DNA from 4 places in the Saccharopolyspora sp. 6V genome. Region 1 is predicted to be linked to each of the others. Evidence: riboswitches for the same ligand, from Rfam matches in the RefSeq annotation. Region 1 holds a riboswitch; each other region holds the start of a gene.
The links. A riboswitch is a leader RNA that binds a small molecule or an ion and turns the genes downstream of it on or off. The one in region 1 is predicted to bind thiamine pyrophosphate.

Region 1 (3,717 bases):
CAGCGCGGGCAGCGTCACCGAGGTGAAGGTGCGCAGCCGCCCGGCTCCCAGCGATCGGGCGGCGTCCTCCATCCGCCGGTCCAGGTGCCCCCACAACCCGCTGACGGTGCGCGCGACGACGGCGACGTTGAAGAACGCGTTGGCCAGCACGATCGGCAGCACTCCCCCGTCGGCGCCGAACAACGCGCGGAAGGCCATGCCCACGACGATCGTCGGCAGCACGAACGGCACGGTCACCGCGACCCGCAGCAGCCCTGTGCCGGGCAGGACGAGCCTGGCGAGCACGTAGGCGAGCGGCAGCCCGCAGAGCAGCGCGACCGCGGTGGACGCGGCGGCCTGCCCGAGGGTGAAGCCGACGAGCCGCCAAGTGGCCGGCTCGGCGAGCACCGCTCCGACGTCGCCGCGCACGCCCAGCCCGATGATCGCCGCGACGGGCCAGGCGAAGAAGACCCCGAGGAAGCCGAGGACGACCGCCGCGGCCAGCGCCACCGGAACCCGGCGGCGGAGTTCGCCGGTCATCCCCGGACCAGCGTCCGCCACTGCTCGACCCACCGGTCCCGGTTGTTCTCCACCTCGTCGGCGGGCAGTTCCGCGGGCCGCGACGGCAGCGGCGCGCTGGCCGCCCAGCCTTCGGGCAGCGGCACCCCGTCGACCGCGGGGTACACGTACATCTGGTCGGCGACCTGACCTTGGAACTCGGGCGAGAGCAGGAAGTCCACCACTTCCCGCGCCGCCTGCGGGTCCTTCGCGCCGGTGAGCACGCCCGCGTACTCGACCTGCCGGTAGCAGGTGTCGAGCAGGGCCTTGGTGCGCGGCGCACCGTTCTCGTCGACCTCGGCGGCGGGCGAGGACGCGTAGGACAGCACGATCGGTCGCGGCCCCTGGCCGGTGGAACCGGAGAAGTCCTGGTTGTAGGCCTCTTCCCAGCCGGAGGACAGCCGCACGCCGTTGGCGTCGAGGGCGCGCCAGTAGTCCTGCCAACCGGGCTCGCCGAAGGCGTCGATGGTGCCGAGCAGGAACGCCAATCCAGGGGAGGACGTCGTCGGGTCCGGCATCGAGGTCAGGTCCCGGTAGCGGGGATCGGTGAGGTCGCGCAGCGTCGTCGGCTCCGGCAGCCGGTGCGCGGCGAACCAGGCGGTGTCGATGTTGAGGCACACGTCGGCGACGTCGACGGCGGTGAGCCGGTTCTGCTGGTCCTGGGCGTAGCGCTGCGGTCCGCGGTCGGCGGCGGCGGGCCGGTACGGGGCGAACACGTCGGCGCGCAGCGCGCGGGAGGCGAAGGTGGAGTCCACGCCGTAGGCGACGTCGCCGAGCGGTGCCGCCTTGGACAGCGCCAACTTGTTGGTCAGCTCTCCGGCGTCACCGCTGTTGCGGATCTCCAGGTGGATGCCGCTGCGCTTCTCGAAGTCGGCGAGCAGCGCCGGGTCGGCGACGAACGAGTCGTGCGCGACGAGGGTGACGGTGCGCGCCGCGGTGTCATCGCCGGAGCTCCCGATGAGCGAACATCCGGTGGTGAGCGCGGCGGCGGCGAGTGCCGCGGCCCAGCGCAGTAAGGGGTTCAACGGTCCTCCCGAGTAGCACACCGGTCTCGGCCACGCGTGCGAACTCGAGCTGATCGCGACACCTCCCTGCGCCGGCATGATCCGGTTCAGGTGCGGACGGTCGAGGGGATGCGCCCCTCCTCTCAGCCCAGCGCGCTGGACTCCCGTGGCGACCGGCAGTCTACGTGCCGCCACCGAGCCGGGGGTCGACGGTCGCGTTCCGGCCGTCCGACGACCACCATGTGGGCATGACCGAACTGCTGAACGACACCCAGGTCGCCGAATCGCTGTCCCGGCTACCGGAGTGGGCCCAGGACGGCACCACGATCGTGCGGAGCGTGGAGTTCGCGAGCTTCCCGCAGGCCATCCAGGCGGTGAACCGGGTCGCGGAGATCGCGGAGAGCGAGAACCACCACCCGGATCTGGACATCCGCTGGCGCACCGTCGTGTTCGCCCTCTCGACGCATTCGGCGGGTGGCCTCACCGCGAAGGACTTCACGCTGGCGGAGGAGATCGACGGGGTGGTCGACGCGTTGACGTGAGCCGGTCAGCGCACCGGTCGGCCGAGGACGAGCCCGGCGGCTTCGGCGGCGCAGCCCCAGGACAGCGACACCCCGCAGCCGGAGTGCCCGTAGTCGTGCACGACGGTGGCGCCGCCGAACCGTTCGGTTTCGAGCCGCACGGCGTCGCGCCCGGGGCGCAGTCCGACGGTCTCGCCGAGGACTTCGGCGCCGGCGAGCAGCGGTTCGACCTGCGCGCAGCGGCGCAGCACGGCGGCGCTGTCGTCGCGGTCGTGTGCGCGGGACCAGTCGTGCTCGCCCGCGACGCCGCCGAGCACGACTTGGTCGCCGTGCGGGACGTACGAGGTGAACTCGGGTCCGGCGCCGACTTCGACGAAGTACTCGCTGATGCCGGGGTTGCGGACGAGGACGTGCTGCCCCCGCACGGGCCGCACGCCGGGGTCGCCGACGAGCTCGTGCGCGCCGACCCCGGTGCAGTTGACGATGCGGTCCGCTTCGGCCGCGGCGTCGGCCAGCGAGGACACCGGGCTGATCAGCAGTTCGCCGCCGGCGGCGAGCAGTCTCCCGGTGAGGTGTTCGAGGTAGCGCGGCATGTCGATCAGCGGGAGCGTCGCCCGGTAGCCGCTGCGGAACCCGGCGGGCAGCTCGTCCGGGGTGCAGCGGCGCAGGTCGGGCAGCAGCAGCGCTTCGGGCGGCAGCTGGTCGCCGAGGTCGACGCGGGCGGCCATCCGCCCGGTGGCGAGGTGCACTCCGCTGGTGTCGTCGGCGGCCAGTTCGACCAGCGCGCGGTAGGTGTCGGCGACCCACCGGCGCACCCGGTCGGCGGGTTGCAGCAGCGCCGGCCCCCAGATCGCGCCGGCGACGGCGGAGGTGGTGTCGGCGGGTGGCTCGTCGGTGCGCACGCGCACCGGCACGCCGGATTCGGCGAGGATCACGGCGGTGCTGAGCCCGATCACCCCGGCTCCGATGACCAGGACGGTCCCGTTGGCGGCCATTTCGGCACGCTAGCAGCGTTGCCCGCCGCGCACGGCCTGCTCGGGGCGGGTTTCGCGGCCGCTCGGCGCGGTCCTAGTCCTCGACGATGGTGATCGTGCCGGTGCCGCCGCAGTTGCTGCACCCCTTGCCGTTGCAGTCTCCGCAGATCAAGGTGATGTGCTGCATGCGCACAACGTAAATCGCCTGGTCATGGCGTGCGACTCAGCTGTGCCGGGGTGCGCCGCCCGCAGTTCGCGGCGGGCCGCGCTGCGCTACCGACCCCGCACGCCTTTCACTCGGACGTGCCCGAGCGGGGTGCGGCGGCGGGTCGGGGAATCGCGTTCGCCGGGTGTTCGTCATCGATCGGGGGTCAGCCGATCGCGGTCCGAGGCAAGGAGCACCGGAATCGAGGAACGGCCGCTTCCCCATCCGCCGTCGGTCCCCCGGCGTACCGTTCCGGGCGTGGAACGGGTCGATCGCACGAACACGTTTATCGAGGTGGCCGAGGACTGCCCGGTCACCACCGCGACGGTGCCCCCGCTGAACGCAGAGGCGCCGTCGGTGGCAGCGCGCACCTACCGGCTGATCGCCGAGCACCCGTACGAGTTCACGTCCGGTGACGTCATCTTCACCGTCTTCGCGGACCGCGCCGCCATCCCGGACGAGGAGCGGGCGGACGC
Region 2 (3,717 bases), on a different contig from region 1:
ACCCCGATGTCGGTGGCGACGGCGCCGATCTGCGCGGCGACCGTCTCCGGCGGGATCTCCACCAGCCCGGTGACGCCGACGGTGTTCTGCACGGTCACCGCGGTCACGGCCGTCATGCCGTGCACCCCGCAGGAGAAGAACGCCCGCAGGTCGGCGTGCATCCCCGCGCTGCCGCCCGAGTCCGACCCGGCGATGGTCAGCGCCGTCGGCGGGGCCGTGTCGTGCGCGGGTCGTCGCAGGTGGCCGGGTGTCTCGTGCATCCGGCCCATGCTACGACCCCGTCCCGCCGTCGATCCGGCCCGTGCGGAACCTGCCGATGCGAAACACCGGAGCGCCGCCCACCGCGTCCGTCATCCCGATCAGCTCACGATGGGGAGGTAGACCTCGCCGCCGGAACCGGTGAACTCCTCGGACTTCTCCCGCATGCCTTCCTCGATCGCCTCGACGCTGGTGAGGCCGTGCTCCTTGGCGTAGTCGCGGACGTCCTGGGTGATCTTCATGGAGCAGAACTTCGGCCCGCACATCGAGCAGAAGTGCGCGGTCTTCGCGGGTTCTGCGGGCAGCGTCTGGTCGTGGTACGCCTTCGCGGTGTCCGGGTCGAGCGCCAGGTTGAACTGGTCGGTCCAGCGGAACTCGAAGCGGGCCCGGGACAGCGCGTCGTCCCACTCCTGCGCCCGCGGGTGCCCCTTGGCGAGGTCACCGGCGTGCGCGGCGATCTTGTAGGTGATCACGCCGGTCTTCACGTCGTCCCGGTCCGGCAGCCCGAGGTGCTCCTTGGGCGTGACGTAGCAGAGCATCGCGGTCCCGGCCTGCGCGATCATCGCCGCGCCGATGCCGGAGGTGATGTGGTCGTAGGCGGGCGCGATGTCCGTGGTGAGCGGGCCGAGGGTGTAGAACGGCGCCTCGTCGCACAGCTCCTCTTCGAGCCGCACGTTCTCCGCGATCTTGTGCATCGGCACGTGCCCGGGGCCTTCGATCATCACCTGCACGTCGTGCGCCCGGGCGATCCCGGTGAGCTCGCCGAGGGTCTCCAGCTCGGCGAACTGGGCGCGGTCGTTGGCGTCGGCGATGGAGCCGGGCCGCAGCCCGTCGCCGAGCGAGAAGGTGACGTCGTACTCGCGGAGGATCTCGCACAGCTCGGAGAAGTGCTCGTACAGGAAGCTCTCCCGGTGGTGCGCCAGGCACCAGGCGGCCATGATCGAACCGCCGCGGGAGACGATCCCGGTGACGCGCTGCGCGGTCAGCGGCACGTACCGCAGCAGCACCCCGGCGTGCACGGTCATGTAGTCCACGCCCTGCTCGCACTGCTCGACCACGGTGTCCCGGTAGATCTCCCAGGTGAGCTTCGCCGGGTCGCCGTTCACCTTCTCCAGCGCCTGGTAGATCGGCACCGTGCCGACCGGCACCGGCGAGTTGCGCAGGATGCGCTCGCGGGTCTCGTGGATCCGCTTGCCGGTGGACAGGTCCATGATCGTGTCGGCGCCCCAGCGAGTGGCCCACACCATCTTCTCGACCTCTTCGGGCACCGAGGAGGTCACCGCGGAGTTCCCGATGTTCGCGTTCACCTTCACCAGGAACTTCTTCCCGATGATCATCGGTTCGCTCTCGGGGTGGCGGTGGCTGGCGGGCAGCACCGCGCGGCCGCGGGCGATCTCGTCGCGGACGAACTCGGCGGGCAGGTCCTCGCGGGCGGCGACGAACTCCATCTCGCGGGTGATCACCCCGGCCTTGGCGGCGGCCAGCTGGGTGGGGTGCTCGCGGTGCCAGCCGTCGCGGGTGCGGGGCAGGCCCGCGTGCACGTCGATGGTGGCGGCGTCGTCGGTGTAGGGCCCGGAGGTGTCGTAGACGTCGAGGTGCTCGCCGTTGCTGAGCTCGATGCGGCGGGCGGGCACCCGCAGGTCGCCGACCTCGCGGTGCACCTTGCGGGACCCGCTGATCGGTCCGGTGGTCACACCAGGGGAATCGGAGTCCACAGAGGACGGTTCAGGACGCACGTCGGCCACGGCCGTTCACTCCCTACGCCGGCATTATCCGGTCAGGTTCGGGCGGTCGGCGGCCCCGGATCGGATGATCCAGCCGCCCTCTCAGCCCGCTTCCGGTGCGAGCTCCCGCGATCAGTTGTCGGCGCCGAGGCTAGCCCCGTGATGCCGCCCTGCCAAGTCCCGGTTCGTGCCGGTGACGGCGAAGCTGATCGACACTAGGCTGTCTAGCAGGGAAAACGAAACCTTGTCAGACCGGGAGGATGCGGTGCGTGACAACACCGGCACAGGAGGTGACCGCGCTGCGAGTGCTGCCCCGGTGCTCCAGGAATCGTCCTGGGAGACGTTCGTCGAGGTCTGGAACGGCCTCGATCTTCCCGAAGGTTGGCGCACGGAGATCATCGAAGAGAGGATCGTGATGTCCCCGCCGCCGGACCAGAACCACGACCTCATCGGCAGCCGCGTGAACAAGGCGTTGGTGCGGGCGTTGCCCGACGATTGGGAGGTCCTGCAGACCCAGGGCATCGCCATGCCGTCGAGCTCGCGGATCGTGGTGCCCGATCTCCTCGTCGTGCTCCGCGAGCGGATGACTCCAGCGGTCGTGCTCCCGGGGGAGGACGCGCTGCTCTCGGTCGAGATCACCTCGAAGAGCAATGCCGACACCGACCGGACGACCAAGCTCCGTGCGTACGCCCAGGCCGGCATCCCGTTCTACTTGCTCATCGACCGCTTCGCGCCGCGTTGGCCCACGATCACCCTGTTCTCCGAGCCGGACGGCGAGAGGCCTACCGCGAATCGCACTCGGTCCCGTTCGGCAAACCGCTCGACCTGCCCGCCCCGTTCACCGTCACCCTGGAAACCGAGGCCTTCCCCCGCTGACCGGCCCCACCCGACCCGACCTCGCGCGACGGGTTCGCGACTCTTTCCTGTCAGCGGCGAAGCCGCTGAGCTGACGACCACCCGATCAACAGGACCACCCGCCACCCACCCCCTGCGGAACGGGAGGAGCTCAATCCTCCTCAGCGAACGGATCGCCTTCGACCGCCGGGTCCCAGGAGAGGCCGGGGACTCCCCAGCCGTTGCGCTTGACGGCCTTCTTCGCGGCCCGCGCGTTCCGCCCGACGAGCCGGGTCAGGTAGAGGTGCCCGTCCAGGTGGTCGGTCTCGTGCTGCAGGCAGCGGGCGAAGAACCCGGTGCCCTCCACCTCGACCGGCGCGCCGTCCACGTCGAAGCCGGTGACCTTCGCCCAGCTCGCCCGGCCGGTGGGGAACGCTTCGCCGGGGACGGACAGGCAGCCCTCCCAGTCGTCCTCGGGGTCGGGCATGGTCTGCGGGATCTCGCTGGTCTCCAGCACCGGGTTGACCACGACGCCGCGGTGCCGGACCCCCTCGTCGTCGGGGCAGTCGTAGACGAAGACCCGCAGGTCCACGCCGATCTGGGTGGCCGCCAGCCCGGCGCCGTTCGCGGCGGTGTTCGTCTCGAACATGTCCTCGACGAGGGTGCGCAGCGCGTCGTCGAACCGCTCGACGGGGCGCGTGGGGTGGTGCAGCACCGGGTCGCCCACGATGCGGATCGGGTGAACAGCCATGCGGCGGAGGGTATCGGTTGCCGTCTCCGGACCGCCTCGGGAGTGGCTGCGCTCGGCTGGGCGCCGCCCGTCGGAGTGATCTTCGCCGAGGTGCCCGCGGATCTCCGCGGAGGGCGTGTTGGCCGCGCACGGCGGGCGGGCGCGCGTGAT
Region 3 (3,717 bases), on a different contig from region 1:
ACGGAACTGCTGGCCAGCTCGCTGGTGGAGAACGCGCTGCACGCGCGCTCGGCGATCGACCAGACCCTCGGCAACGAGCCGTGGAAGAGCTACACGATCAACTTCGTGCGGACCGAACGGCTCCGCATCCGCTGATCACCGGGTGACCGGCCCGCCCGCTCTGGCGGGCCGGTCACCCGGCGGCCGGTTCAGCCCGGCAGGCCGGTTCAGCCCGGCAGGCCGGGGCTGGAGGCCTTCGCCCAGAAGCGCTGCGGGATGCGTCCCGCGCCGACCGCGAGGCGGCCCGCTTCGACGGCGGCGCGCATCGCGGCGGCCATCCGCTCCGGGTCCTGGGCCCGGGTGACGGCGCTGGCCAGCAGCACCGCGTCGCAGCCCAGCTCCATCGCCAGCGCCGCGTCGGAGGCGGTGCCGATGCCCGCGTCGAGCACGACCGGCACCGACGCCCGGGACACGATCATCTCGATGTTGTGCGGGTTCCGGATGCCCAGCCCGGTGCCGATCGGCGAGCCCAGCGGCATCACCGCCGCGCAGCCCACGTCCTCCAGCCGCGTCGCCAGCACCGGGTCGTCGTTGGTGTAGGCCAGCACCACGAAGCCCTGGTCGACGAGCTGCTCGGCCGCGTCCAGCAGCTCCACCGGGTCCGGCAGCAGCGTGTCCTCGTCGGCCACCACCTCCAGCTTCACCCAGTTCGTCCCCAGCGCTTCCCTGGCGAGCTGCGCGGTGAGCACCGCCTCCGCCGCCGTGCGGCAGCCCGCGGTGTTCGGCAGCGCCTCGATGCCGAGCCGGTGCAGCAGGTCCAGCACGCCGGTGCGGCCCCCGGCGTCGGCGCGGCGCATCGCCACCGTGGTCAGCTCGGTGCCGGAGGCCAGCAGCGCCCGCTCCAGCACCGACAGGTTCGCCGCTCCCCCGGTCCCCGTGATCAGCCGGGAGCCGAACTCCCGGCCCGCGATCACCAGCGCGTCGTCCACGTCAGCCCCCCTGCACCGCGGTGAGCACTTCGACGGCCGCCCCGTCGCGGAGTTCCGTCGCCTGCCAGTTCGCCCTGGGCACCACGGTCCCGTCCACGGCGACGGCCACACCGCGCTCGGGCACGCCGAACTCGGCGAGCACCGCCGCCAGCGTCGCATCCACCTGCACGGGACGTTCCGCCCCGTTGATCACCACTTGCACGGTCGACCTCCTCCGTCGCCTGCGGGAACCGGTCCGGCGACCGGTGGTTCGCGGCCCGACAGCTCCGCCAGCACCGCGTCCGCGGTGATCGGCGCGAGCAGGAACCCGTTGCGGTGGTGGCCGGTCGCGGCCAGCACCCCCGGCTCCAGTTCGCCGATCACCGGCAGGTTGTCGTGCGTGCCGGGCCGCAGCCCGGCGACGGCTTCGAGCAGCTCGTACTCGGCGATGCCCGGCAGCACTCGTTCCGCGTCGGCCAGCAGGTCGCGGACGCCGCCGGCGGTGACGGTCTCGTCGAACCCGGCGTCGTGCTGGGTGGCGCCGACGACGAGCCCGCCGTCGTCGCGCGGGACCAGGTAGACCTGCCTGCCGCGCACCGGGCCGCGCACGGTGCGCGCGGGCGGGGGCAGCGCGGTGGGGCGCGCCCGCAGCCGCAGCACCTCGCCCTTGACCGGGCGGATCCGGCCGGTGAGCGCCGGGTGCAGCTCGCCGGAGCGGGCACCGGCGGCGATCACCGCGACGTCGCAGCGCAGGGTCCGTTCGGCGAGCTCCACCTCGCCCGGCCGCACCCGCCGCGCCGCCCCGGCGCGGAACCGGACGCCCGCCGCCTCCGCCGCGGCCCGCAGCGCGGCCAGCGCCAGCCGGTTGTCCACCGCCAGATCGCCGGGCACCTCCAGGCCGCGCCGCACCGCGGGCCCCAGCGAGGGTTCGAGGCGGCGCACCTCCCGGCCGCCGAGCCGGGTGACGGTGCGCCCCAGCGAGGCGAGGTGGTCGGCGAGCATGTCCAGCTCGGCGCGGTCGGCACCGTCCACGCCGACCACCAGCGTGCCCTCCCGGCGCAGCCCGGACGGCAGCCCGGACCCGCGGGCCAGCTCGGCGGCGAACGACGGCCAGCGGCGCAGCGACTCGGACCCGAGCTCCAGCAGTTCCTCTTCCCCCGGCGCGGCCTCGGCGACCGGGGCGAGCATCCCGCCCGCGACCCACGACGCACGCCGCTCCCCCGCATCGACGACCTCGACGCGGTGGCCCGCGCGCGCGGCCGTCCACGCGACGGAGAGACCGATGACCCCGCCACCGACGACGGTGACGGACGACTGCTGCTGCATCTGCGCTCCCTGCGCCGGCATGACCCGGATCAGGTTCGACGGTCGGGGCCTGCGCCCCCTCTCAGCCCGGATCCCGGGCTCCCGTGCCAACCACCACCACCGTACTCATCCGCCCGCGCGAGGTCAGCCGCCGCCCGGCCGCGGACTACCCTGGGGGCATGCCCGGATTGGACGGTTTCGGCATCCGCACGCGGCTCGCCGACGCACGGTTGTACCTCTGCACCGACGCGCGCGCGGAGCGGGGCGATCTGGCGGAGTTCGCCGACGCCGCGCTGTCCGGCGGCGTGGACGTCGTCCAGCTGCGGGACAAGGGGCCCGGCGGGGCGCCGCTGGAGGCGCGGCAGGAGCTGGCGGCGCTGGAGGTGCTCGCGGAGGCCTGCGTTCGGCACGGCGCGCTGCTGGCGGTGAACGACCGCGCGGACGTGGCGCTGGCCGCGGAGGCCGACGTGCTGCACCTGGGGCAGGACGACCTGCCGGTGGACGTGGCGCGGCGCATCGTCGGCGACGAGGTGGTGCTGGGGCGTTCCACGCACGACGTGGTGCAGGCGGACGCGGCCTCGACCGAACCGGGCGTGGACTACTTCTGCACCGGCCCGGTGTGGACGACGCCGACGAAACCGGGCCGGGAGGCGGCGGGCATCGAGCTGGTGCGCCACGCCGCGGAGCACCGCGGGCACGGGAGGCCGTGGTTCGCGATCGGCGGCGTCGGCCACGACAACCTCGCCGAGGTGGTCGCGGCGGGCGCGGAACGGATCGTGGTGGTTCGGGCCATCACCGAGGCCGAGGACCCGCGCGCCGCCGCCGAATCCCTCAAGGCCGGACTACCCACCTGACCACCGAACCGGCCCGGCCGGGTTCGCGACTCTTTCCTGTCAGCGGCGAAGCCGCTGAGCAGCGACCACAAGAGCAACCAGACCACCCGCGGGTTCTCAGCGGTTCCCTCGCGAGGACAGCTTTTTCGCATGTGGCGGAGGCCACCTGCGAAAAAGATCCCGCAGCGAGGGGGCCGCTGAGGTTCCGCCACCCCACCCCCACGCAGCAGAAGCAGCGAAAAAGCAAGACGGGCTGCGTCTCGTGGGGCTGAGACGCAGCCCGTCCGGCTGCCATCACCCGGTGACCGGGCTCCCGATCACTCCGTGATCAGGGTCAGGCCGTAGGCGTCCAGGATCTCGTTGACCGGCTGGAAGTAGGTCGTACCACCGCTGGTGCAGTCGCCCGAACCACCGGAGGTCACGCCCTGCGCCTGGTCACCGGCCAGCCACGAGCCGCCGGAGTCGCCGGGCTCGGCGCACGCGTCGGTGCGGGTCAGCCCGGTGACGGTGCCCTCGGCGTAGTTCACCGTCTGGTTCTTGGCCTGGACGGTGCCGCAGTGCCAGCCGCTGGTGGAGCCGGACCGGCAGATCGAGGCGCCCTCGGCGGCCTCGGTCGAACCGGCGACGCCGAC
Region 4 (3,717 bases), on a different contig from region 1:
CCGCTTCCCCGCGGCCCCGGACGCCGGGGCCGCGCGAGGAAGCAGCAGGTCAGACCGGGCGGACCGTCAGCGCGCCCGGCTCGGCGGTGAACGTCAGCGCGCCCTCGAAGTCGGCGATGGGCAGCTCGTCGCGCACCAGGCGGTGCGGCGCGTCAGCCGTCTCCACCCGCACTTCGGTGGCGGCGAAGGTCTGCTCGGCGAAGTCCGGGCCCGCGAGCCGGACCTCCAGCCGCTGCTCCCGCAGGGTGACCACCGCGGAACCGCCGGGCACCGAGATCGGCTCGCCGTCGGCGGTGACGATCAGGCTGCCCTGGCCCTCGGTCTCCGGGCGCACCGCCACGTGCGAGAGGGCGACGTCGCGCCGGTCCTCGGCGGCGGTGACGCCGATGACGTCCCGCGAGTCCTGCCCGGCCTCCTCGTCGCCGCGCACCGCCAGCAGCGGGGCGCGCAGCTTCGCGGCCAGCCGGTACGGCTGCCAGGAACCGGCGCCGATCAGGTTCACCACCGACGTGATCTCGCTGTCCGCGAGCAGCCGCTCGCTGCCCACGGCCGGGGTGATCTCGATGGCCGCCACCCCGCGCTCCTCCAGCAGGTCGCGCAGCGCCTTGGCGCGCAGCCTGCTGTTGCGGTCGAACCCGCGGGTGATGGCGACGGCTCCGGACGTCCCGCCCTGCGCTGCGGCGTCGGCGAGACCGGCCAGCGGAGCCCATACCTCCGCCGGATCCGGCCGGGCGGAGCGGCGGGAACGGGCGGTCTGGGGGGCGTCGGCAGTGGTGTCCATTGCGTCAACTTTAATCCGCCACGCAGGGTCGCCTCACTAGGCGATCAGCCCTGAGCGGTGTGACTTCCCTCGCCCTAGGCGTCCCAGGTGGTGACCACGAGATCGCCGTCACGCGCGAGCTGTTCGTCGACCGCCTGCTCGCACTCCGCGCAACGCTCCGTGATGCGGCGGCTCGACGGTTCCTTGGTGGCGGGCCACGTCTCGTGCGGGAGCTTGATCGTCGCATCGCACAGGGTCTGCACCGGATCACCGGCCGGTCTGGCGCCCGGGCGCACCGTGATCGCGTGCCGGACCCGCTTGCCCGCTCCGACGATCCACCACACGTGCTCTTGATCGGGGAACATTGCCGTCCCACCCCCATACCTGTCAGGACGACCCGCGGGCGCGCAGTTCGTCCGGCTTCGGTCCACTGGCCGGATCTCGAACTCTAGACGGAACGATCAGCGCGCACGTTGCATTCGCGTGGCGGGGGCGACCGGCGGCTGCGCTGCTCCGATCGTGTGAGAGCGGCTGTTCGGCGGAGCGGTCTCGACTCGCCGCTGACCCGGTGCTGGGCCGCCCGAACCAGGGCGCCGGGCGCGGAACCCGCTTGTGGTGAGAAGGATCACCGCCCATGCTGGGCGCGTCGAGCGAGCGGAACCCGGAGGCGCACCCCGTGACGGACCTGCACTTCCCGCGTCCGCACGACGATCCGCGGGAGCCCGGTTCCCTCGCCCGCTGGCTGGTCCCCGACGGCGCCCGGGTGCGCAGCGGAGCCCCGGTGACCGAGGTGGTGACCGACGGCGCCCCGCGCACGGTGCGCGCCCCGGCGAGCGGAACGCTGTGGCGGCAGGGCAGGGCGGGGGAGCGGTTCACCGCGGGCGCGATCATCGGCCTCGTCGAGTGAGTCCGCAGCTTGACGCCCGTTGCTAGGTTGGGGCCAGTGACGCGGGGTGCCCGGACGGCCGGGCTGAGAGCAGACCCGTCGAACCTGACCTAGTTCGTGCTAGCGGAGGGACGTCACCGACGTGACCACTCGTGCTGCCCTGCCCGGATCCGACCGGGTCCCGAACGTGCTCTCGATCGCGGGGACCGATCCCAGCGGCGGAGCCGGCATCCAAGCGGACCTGAAGGCCTTCTCCGCGAACGGCGCCTACGGCATGTCCGCGGTGACCGCGCTGGTCGCGCAGACCACCACCGGTGTCGCCGAGGTCCGCGAGGTACCGCCGGAGTTCGTCACCGCCCAGCTCACGACGCTGCTCGACGACGTCCGGGTGGACGCGGTGAAGATCGGGATGCTGGCGAACGCCGAGGTGATCCGCGCGGTCGTCGCCGTGCTGGACCGCTACGCCCCGCCGCACGTGGTGCTGGACCCGGTGATGGTCGCGAAGAGCGGCCACCGGCTGCTCGCCGACGAAGCGGTCGCGGTGCTGCGCGACGAGCTGCTGCCGCGCGTCGACCTGATCACCCCGAACCTGCCGGAAGCGGCGGACCTGCTGGGCGAGCCGGAGATCACCGGCTTGGCCGAGATGGCCGCGCAGGCGCAGCGGCTCGCCGACCTGGGCGCGAAGCAGGTGCTGCTCAAGGGCGGGCACCTGCGCGCGGAACCCGCCAGCGCCGACCTGTTCCGCGGCGACGGCGAGGTGCGGTGGCTGCGCAGCGAGCGGATCGACACCGCGAACGACCACGGCACCGGCTGCACGCTGTCCGCGGCGATCGCGGCGCTGCGTCCCCGCAGGCCCGACTGGGCGACCGCCGTGCGGGACGGCAAGGACTACCTGACCGGGGCGCTGCGGGCCGCGGAGCGCCTCGACGTGGGCCGCGGGCACGGGCCCGTGCACCACTTCCACCGCTGGTGGTGAGATCGGAAGGACGAAGGTCATGAGCAGGTTGCCCGATCCGCCCGCGGGCGGTTTCTGCGCCCGCGCCTGGGAACGCACCGCCGAGCTGCAGCGGGCCGTGGTGGCGCACCCGTTCAACGCGGCGCTCACCGACGGCACCCTCGACCGGGAGCGGTTCGCGTTCTATTTCGTGCAGGACGCCCGCTACCTGATCGCGTTCGCGCAGGCGCTGTCGGCGGCCGCGACCCGGTCCGAGGATCCGGCGGACGCGGCGTTCCTCGCGGGGGCCGCGCGGGGCGCGCTGGTGGAGGAGCGCCGGTTGCACGCGGGCTACGTCGAGGAGTTCGGGCTCTCCGCGGACGACCTGGCGGGGGTGGCGACCTCGCCGTCGTGCACCGCCTACACCTCGTTCCTGCGGGCGAGCGCGCTGGTCGACCCCTACCCGGTGCTGCTGGCGGCGGTGCTGCCGTGCTTCTGGGTGTACCAGCACGTGGGCAGTGAGATCCTCGCCGCCGTCGGCGACGTGTCGGCGCACCCGTACCGGCGGTGGATCGAGACCTACGCCGACGAGGAGTTCGCCGAAGCGGTGCTGGCGGCCCGCGAGCTCACCGACCGGGCGGCCGCGGCCGCCGACGAGCCGGTGCGGGAGCGGATGCTGGCCGCGTTCGCGCGTGCCACCGAGTACGAGTGGATGTTCTGGGACGGCGCGTGGCGCCTGGAGCGGTGGCCGACGGCGCAGTGGCTCCCGGCGTGAGAAGTCGTTGCGGCGGCACGGTTTCCGCGCTGCGGCGAATACCCGGACCCGATCACCCTCCGCGACGTGCCCTGCGGCGCGGCGGGGGCGGTGACGCGGGTGGTCAGCCGCGGTGCGGGCGCTCGCGGGAAGCGTGATCAGGAGCACTTTCGAGCGGTGTTAACGAACACCCTCAGCCACGACGATGAGGCTCACGACACGTTCGTTCGGCGTGTTCGGTCGTGGGAGGTCCGCCTCCCACCGCGCGGGGTTCGGTGGCCTTGAGTACGGGGACTTCAATTCTGATCATGCTGGCGGGGATGCTGGTGCCGGTGCTGGCCGCAGCCCCCTTCTACATCGCCGACCGCCGGGCGGACGCCGAG

Region 2: it holds a riboswitch for thiamine pyrophosphate, as region 1 does, so the genes downstream of both, thiC (phosphomethylpyrimidine synthase ThiC) here and LCD35_RS09235 (thiamine ABC transporter substrate binding subunit) in region 1, are expected to answer to the same signal.
Region 3: it holds a riboswitch for thiamine pyrophosphate, as region 1 does, so the genes downstream of both, thiO (glycine oxidase ThiO) here and LCD35_RS09235 (thiamine ABC transporter substrate binding subunit) in region 1, are expected to answer to the same signal.
Region 4: it holds a riboswitch for thiamine pyrophosphate, as region 1 does, so the genes downstream of both, thiD (bifunctional hydroxymethylpyrimidine kinase/phosphomethylpyrimidine kinase) here and LCD35_RS09235 (thiamine ABC transporter substrate binding subunit) in region 1, are expected to answer to the same signal.

The regions. Positions count from the first base shown of each region.
Region 1 is NZ_JAIUKB010000039.1:9,860-13,576, forward strand. Features, by position in the region: gene LCD35_RS09230 (iron ABC transporter permease) at 1-519, opposite strand, end outside; gene LCD35_RS09235 (thiamine ABC transporter substrate binding subunit) at 516-1,562, opposite strand; TPP riboswitch at 1,609-1,719, opposite strand; gene LCD35_RS09240 (4a-hydroxytetrahydrobiopterin dehydratase) at 1,790-2,083, shown strand; gene LCD35_RS09245 (FAD-dependent oxidoreductase) at 2,089-3,057, opposite strand; gene LCD35_RS30420 (DUF6157 family protein) at 3,500-3,717, shown strand, end outside.
Region 2 is NZ_JAIUKB010000115.1:38,787-42,503, forward strand. Features, by position in the region: gene thiD (bifunctional hydroxymethylpyrimidine kinase/phosphomethylpyrimidine kinase) at 1-260, opposite strand, end outside; gene thiC (phosphomethylpyrimidine synthase ThiC) at 360-2,003, opposite strand; TPP riboswitch at 1,997-2,122, opposite strand; partial or broken gene LCD35_RS30810 (Uma2 family endonuclease) at 2,398-2,709, shown strand; gene LCD35_RS21750 (peptide deformylase) at 2,989-3,567, opposite strand.
Region 3 is NZ_JAIUKB010000115.1:32,333-36,049, reverse strand. Features, by position in the region: gene LCD35_RS21730 (FUSC family protein) at 1-135, shown strand, start outside; gene LCD35_RS21725 (thiazole synthase) at 207-968, opposite strand; gene thiS (sulfur carrier protein ThiS) at 970-1,170, opposite strand; gene thiO (glycine oxidase ThiO) at 1,158-2,273, opposite strand; TPP riboswitch at 2,263-2,368, opposite strand; gene thiE (thiamine phosphate synthase) at 2,432-3,106, shown strand; gene LCD35_RS21705 (S1 family peptidase) at 3,403-3,717, opposite strand, start outside.
Region 4 is NZ_JAIUKB010000103.1:1,717-5,433, reverse strand. Features, by position in the region: gene LCD35_RS19950 (hypothetical protein) at 50-781, opposite strand; gene LCD35_RS19945 (hypothetical protein) at 856-1,125, opposite strand; gene LCD35_RS19940 (hypothetical protein) at 1,395-1,667, shown strand; TPP riboswitch at 1,700-1,795, shown strand; gene thiD (bifunctional hydroxymethylpyrimidine kinase/phosphomethylpyrimidine kinase) at 1,789-2,622, shown strand; gene LCD35_RS19930 (TenA family protein) at 2,642-3,355, shown strand; gene LCD35_RS19925 (hypothetical protein) at 3,643-3,717, shown strand, end outside.